Regions from separate parts of the Thalassotalea sp. SU-HH00458 genome, predicted to be linked through region 3. Evidence: predicted binding sites of a transcription regulator. Region 3 holds the regulator's gene; each other region holds the start of a gene.
What was found. Region 3 encodes sigma-54, which starts transcription at its own class of promoters, with help from an activator protein. Its sites were predicted from a motif close to GTTGGCACGNNNNTNGNNT; they were not measured.
Positions count from the first base shown of each region.

Region 1 (2,211 bases), on a different contig from region 3:
TAGAATCATAAATATTGCTAAATATCATACCGATATTTGAATATCTTGCTACAGGTTCTTTGTCAGAGTTTACAAGGCACTTTTGAAATTTAAATAGATTGACGTGACAAGTGATATCAACTTATATAGAACTATCATTAAAAACATTTTATTTGTATTAGCCAAAAGGTATCAAAATGAGTAATAAAATTTCAGGTAGCTGTTTATGCGGTAAAGTTAAAAGTACAGTTGAAGGCCCTTTTCAAAAATTCTATCAATGCTATTGTGATCGCTGCCAAAAGAAAACAGGCTCGGCCTTTGCGTCACTAATCTTTACTGCACCTGATAAAATTGAATGGCATCAAGGTCAAGCCTTGATCAAACGATTCGATCTCCCCAATGCCATTCGGTTTAGTAACAGTTTTTGTACCGAATGTGGCTCACAAGTACCTTATTTAAGTCGAGACGGTAGTATGTTGGTGATCCCTGCGGGCTATTTAGAAGGTGATCCTAAAATCACCCCTCAAGCAAATATCTTTTGTGAAGAAAAACCCGTTTGGTTTGAATCGGGCCAAGCGGCGGCACAATTTGATCAATATCCGACCTAAGGCTTTAGCAACGAATCAACCGTTTAACTTTCAACGATTAGCCATAACTTTAAATGACACTTTGCGGTTATGGCAATCTTGCTCATCAGCCTTAAGCTTGATTGAGTTTTGATGAGGCACCCTAGCTAACTGGTACGCACCAAATTAGTGCAACAATAAATAAATCGTGCAAACGTTATTAAAACAACAAGCATCACACTTCCAACCATAAATATATTTTATATCAATGAATACAACAAGATAAAGCTTAAATCTAGCTAATGGTCAAAATGGCACAATAGTTGAAATCATCTAACTAAATCATACTTGTTGATGTGAGAATTATGCTAAAGACTTTTATAAAGCAACACCGTTTACCCGTAGAATTTGAACAAACGGTTGAAGAATATTACCAACCACTCGCGGATCGTGTTTTTAAGCAATTTAAAGCAAATGAAGGGGCTTTTTTTGTTGGTATTAATGGCTGCCAAGGTAGTGGCAAATCAACGTTTACCGATTATATTGCAGAATACTTAACAAGCACCTATCAACTAAATGTTATTGTGATGTCGTTAGATGACTTTTATTTAACTCGTCAAGAGCGCAAAGACCTTGCAGACAAAGTTCATCCTTTATTAGAAACACGCGGCGTACCCGCAACTCATGATATTACGGCATTAAAGCAAGTATTAAGTCACTTAAGTGAGAAAAAAACGGGCTTTAAAATTCCTCGATTTAATAAAGCAACAGACGAACCTTATCCAGAAGAAAATTGGCAACGTGTCGACAAACCCGTTGATATTATTTTGCTAGAAGGTTGGTGTTGGGGCGTAGAACCTCAAACCGATGAACAATTAAAATCGCCAATCAATGAACTTGAATTACAACATGATACTCATGGCATTTGGCGAACTTATGTCAATCAACAACTCAAAACCACCTATGAACCTTTGTATGAAAAAATGGATTTTTGGGTATCTTTACAAGCACCTTCATTTGACTGCGTATACAAATGGCGATTAGAACAAGAAGAAAAACTAAAAGCGAGAAATGAAAATTTAACCGATTCAAAAATCATGTCTCCCGCAGAGATATTAAATTTTACTCAATATTTTCAAAGGCTAAGTGTACAAGCGTGCAATACAATATCTAAATCAGCCGATGCCATTTTTTACCTAGAGAACAACCGACACATTCGTCAATTGAGTCTTAAGGAGTAACAATGCGCACTGAGAAAGTATTGATATTTAGCGATTTAGACGGCACTTTGCTTGACCACTACACGTATCAAGCAAATGATGCCTACGACACTATCTTCAAACTAAAAAAAGCGGATATCCCTATTATTCTAAACACGAGTAAAACGAGAGCTGAATTAGCCAATATACAAGCTGAATTAGCGCTAGATACACCGTTTATTATAGAAAATGGCGCGGCTGTTTTTATCCCTAAAACAACTTTTTCGACACAACCTGCTGACACCTCAAGCGTTGACAATTACTGGGTTAAGTCTTTTGCTTCATCAAGAAAGTATTGGTTAGAGTTACTTGACACCGTTTGTGCCGATTTTAAACACTTATATCAAGGCTTTTCAACGTTAACAATTGAGCAATTAACAAAGTTAACAGGGCTTTCAGCAGACAAA
Region 1 covers NZ_BAABWW010000004.1:132,972-135,182, forward strand. The annotation lists gene ABXH06_RS07595 (sensor histidine kinase) at 1-9, opposite strand, end outside; gene ABXH06_RS07600 (GFA family protein) at 177-587, shown strand; gene ABXH06_RS07605 (kinase) at 911-1,786, shown strand; gene ABXH06_RS07610 (HAD-IIB family hydrolase) at 1,789-2,211, shown strand, end outside.
Region 1: a site for sigma-54 is predicted at 856-874, ahead of ABXH06_RS07605 (kinase). Genes of this name have one in related genera too.

Region 2 (2,211 bases), on a different contig from region 3:
AAAAGCGGGCAGAGTGGTAATATCTTCATACTGAAAATACATCCCTTTAACGAAAGCATCGATATATGATTGTTCTTGCTCTTTGTTAATGGCATGTTCAACGGTTACCAGATATTTTTTTGCCACTTTATGCTCAGGAGACATTAATCGCTCCGACCAACGACTATCATTGGTGAGTAATACGAGTCCTGAGGTATTAAGATCTAAACGACCGACAATATGTAGTTCATTTTTAGCCGGATGATTGATTAAATCAATCACTGTTCGATGCTGTTCGTCAACCGTGGCGCACACCACACCAACAGGTTTATGTAGCATTAAGTAAAAAGCTTGATTATTTTGCAGTGTTTCGCCGTCTAACTGAACATGAGAAAATTTATTAATAATATAGCCAATTTCATTAATCGCCTGTCCATCAACTGAAATTCGCTTTTGCGCTAACATTAATCGCACGTCACGACGACTAATGTGCAAATGCTCACCAATAAAACGGTCTAAGCGAGTATGTGATATTGACATAGTAAATAAATACACTAAAAAGTTTAGTGAAAGTTTACCAAGTTATTTCACTAACTTTAATATCGACTGAGGTTTTTCTGGTTGGATAATCACACTTTGTGATCTTAATTGATCGTTTTTAAAGCGATCAAAATGTGCAGTTTTAGCGCCCATTTTGCGGCAAAACTGCTTAAATGTTTGAAGATCTTGAAAAGTATACGGGTTATCATCTGCTGTCATTAATCCATCAATATATATAGCATCTCCGTTACAATTAATATTGGCGATAGCACTATATTTATCACCATAGTTTTTTGTTCTCAGTGCTCTTACGGTTTTAATTTCAAAAAACCAATCGTCCATTTTTATATAACGTTGCATGTCATTCATTCGTCTTACCTTAAAAAAAGAGCCGACTGAGGTTGGGAGAAACAGCCGGCTTAAATGGGGGAATAAGCAAAACTTACTTGATGTCTTTTATCAAAAAAATTACTTCACTTGTGCTATATATTGGTTAAATTCCGCTTCACTAATACCTGAATCGGTATTGAGATCCATTTTGGCAAATAGAGCGACTAATTTCTCACTTTTGCTTGATTGAATTTCGGCTTTACTTAATAAACCATCTTTATTTACGTCAAATTTTTCAACCAAGCTTGCAAACTTACTTGGTGCTTTAGTTTCAGAAATCACTTTAACTTCGCTGGTTTTCACTGCTGCTTTCATGTCATTATTAACCGCTAGTTTTGCATCACCTTCGTTAGCATGTGCTACATAAGAACCGATGGCACAAGTTAAAACTACTGCAGTTACTTTTTTTAAACTAATTGTATTCATTATTTTATCCTTTCTTTTTGTTATCAACGTCAGTCTCTAACATGAGACATACAAACAGACATTGCACACGACGTACCAAGTATTTAAGTAATTGATAATAAAGAAATTAAATAAAAATCATTGTCAGTTATTGTCGCTAATAAGAGACAGTTAAATAAATTTATAATTATTCCCCCCTAACTACTGAGTTAAAGAATAAAAATTTACTATATTTATCAATAAGTAAGGTCGATAAACAACCACAAAACAACACTGTCACCAATTAGAGACAGTGTTGTTTTTTTGCTGAAATACCGTAAAAATACAACGACATCATTTTACTCATAAAATATATTCATTAAGGTTGCCGATTGAAAAAGCCGATAAAAAAATGGCGGATAGAAACTGTTTTAAATTTTTCTGGTATCCGCCAATGGTCAATAAAGTCACTTACCCTTATCGGTTTTAGTTTAGTTGCTATCCCGCTAACATTTGCCTTGCTATATGGCGCAAATCAAGTCAATAAACTTTCACAACAAGGTAGTTCTGCGATTATCAATGTTGCTGAGTTAGTTAAAATAAACCGACAACTCAGCATTGAAATGAATAAATTGCAACGTTTTGCAAGTCAATATGTGGTGTTAGAAGAACAAGGGTTATACGAACAATTTATTCAACAAAAAGATAAATTAACGCAAATGATCACAACAGAAATGGTGATCTATCAAGACGAGCCACTCAATCAATTAAGCCAGCAACTATTCACAGAAATAGAACAATTAAATCTACATCAACCAAATTCAATCAATGTCAGTAAAAAATCGTTAGAGTTACTCCAAGAAGAATTCAAAGCATTGTCATCGGTCAGTCAAATGATAAATTTTCGCAGTAATGAGT
Region 2 covers NZ_BAABWW010000001.1:473,758-475,968, forward strand. The annotation lists gene ABXH06_RS02105 (pseudouridine synthase) at 1-519, opposite strand, end outside; gene ABXH06_RS02110 (hypothetical protein) at 562-888, opposite strand; gene ABXH06_RS02115 (EF-hand domain-containing protein) at 988-1,335, opposite strand; gene ABXH06_RS02120 (sensor histidine kinase) at 1,686-2,211, shown strand, end outside.
Region 2: a site for sigma-54 is predicted at 1,397-1,415, ahead of ABXH06_RS02115 (EF-hand domain-containing protein). Genes of this name have one in related genera too.

Region 3 (2,211 bases):
TAATTCTAAAATACGCTTTTTGCTAGTAGCATGAACTGCACACAAGGTGCAGTTCTCGTTAATAAGTTCAGTTAATTTCATAATGCTCGTGTTGAAATAGACGATGGATTAATGTTGGTTGATTTTGCCTTTGTACTTTAAAACTTGTTTATCGAGTTTATTAACTAAAGCATCGATTGAAGCATACATATCGGCATTTTCGGCTTTTGCGTGTATTTCTGTTCCGTTAAGATGGGCTGTTGCTTCCGCAATTTGATTCAGCTTTTCTACCGTCAATACCACATGAACATTATTTATATGATCAAAATGTCGTTCCAACTTGGCAAATTTTGTATTGACACTTTCACGTAAAGCTTCAGTAATTTCAACATGATGACCAGCAAGATTAATTTGCATAAGCTTAGATCCTTATTTAGTTGTTAAAGTAGACTTTTTCGTTGGTTAGAAGGAGGAATTGACAATGATTCTCGATACTTGGCAATGGTTCTTCTGGCGACATTAATGCCTTGTTCTGCAAGTAATTCCGCCATTTTACTATCACTTAATGGTTTGGCTGGAATTTCTGCAGCGACCAACTTTTTAATTAAAGCTCGAATTGCGGTGGATGAACATTCTCCACCATTTTCTGTACTTACGTGGCTAGAGAAGAAATATTTTAATTCAAAGATTCCTCTAGGTGTATGCATATATTTTTGGGTCGTAACACGGGAAATAGTGGACTCATGCATATCTACCGCTTCAGCAATATCATTGAGTACCATAGGGCGCATTGCTTCTGGCCCGTGTTCAAAGAAGCCTTGTTGGCGTTGTACAATGCAGTTAGAGACTTTTAACAATGTATCATTTCGGCTTTCTAAGCTTTTAATAAACCATTTAGCTTCTTGTAGGTTTGAACGTATAAACTGACTGTCTGTTGATGATTTCATGTTTCGTGCCATGGAGGCATATTGCTGATTAACCGATAATCGTGGTGCTGTATCTGGATTTAATTCAACCATCCAACGACCATTTTTCTTTTCGACCGAAACATCAGGGATGACATATTGATCATCACCTTTAATGACACTATCACCTGGTCTTGGATCCAGCGATTGAATTAGCTTGATCACTTCGCGTAGTTGATCTTCTTTTAAACGCGTTTTCCGCATGATTTGGCGATAATCTCGGTTACCTAATAAGTCGATATATTCATTAATGATCAGCTTACTTTCTTTTAACCAAGGCGTTTCTTTATCAAATTGATTTAATTGAATGGTTAAACATTCTGAGATAGAGCGAGCCCCAACGCCAACAGGATCAAACATATTAATACGTTTAAGTACGGCTTCAACTTCATCAAGTTCAACTTCTTCATTGCCCATCGCTTCAAGAATTTCTTCAACACTGACTCTTAAATAGCCAGCATCATCGATGGCATCAATAATAGCCGTCGCGATGGCAAGGTCCGTTTCTGAAAATGGCGTTAACTCCATTTGCCAGCGTAAATGGTCTTGAATGGAGTCCGTTGTTTCGCCCTGATAAGTATAATCTTCTGAAGCAGGTGCACTGGCACCGGTATTTGAAACGCCAGCACTGTAGCTTTCTTCCCAGGTAGTGTCTATGTTGAGCTCTTCAGGGATCTCAGATTTATCCATAGCTTCCGTCGTACTAATTTCATCGATAGTAGGAGCTGAATCTTCACTGCCGTCGGATGTTTTAGTGTTTTGTTCTGTTACACCAGCAGAAAATGCTTCTTCTAAGTTATCCGATTGCGCATCATTGTCACTTGGGGTTGATTCATCTACTTCTAATAATGGATTACTTTCAAGAGCTTCTTGGATCTCTTGCTGAAGATCCAACGTCGACAATTGCAAAAGCTTAATCGCTTGTTGCAATTGTGGAGTCATGGTGAGTTGTTGTCCTATTCGGAGCTGCAGACTAGGGCGCATTTATCGTATTATTTTCCTATTTTCTAGCTTCATATTGATTTTTACTTTTTATCAAAGCTTTGTGTAACTATAGCGTGAATTGCTCACCAAGGTATACATCTCTTACCTGTTGATTCGCAAGAATTTGATCTGCATTGCCTTCCGCGATTAATTCACCGTGACTAACAATATATGCATGCTCACAAACGTCTAATGTTTCACGAACATTGTGATCTGTGATTAAAATTCCAATGCCACGTTGTTTTAAGTGTAGGATAATTTTTTTTATATCACCTACTGAAAT
Region 3 covers NZ_BAABWW010000002.1:191,433-193,643, forward strand. The annotation lists gene ptsN (PTS IIA-like nitrogen regulatory protein PtsN) at 1-81, opposite strand, end outside; gene hpf (ribosome hibernation promoting factor) at 109-396, opposite strand; gene ABXH06_RS03820 (RNA polymerase factor sigma-54) at 420-1,928, opposite strand; gene lptB (LPS export ABC transporter ATP-binding protein) at 1,996-2,211, opposite strand, start outside.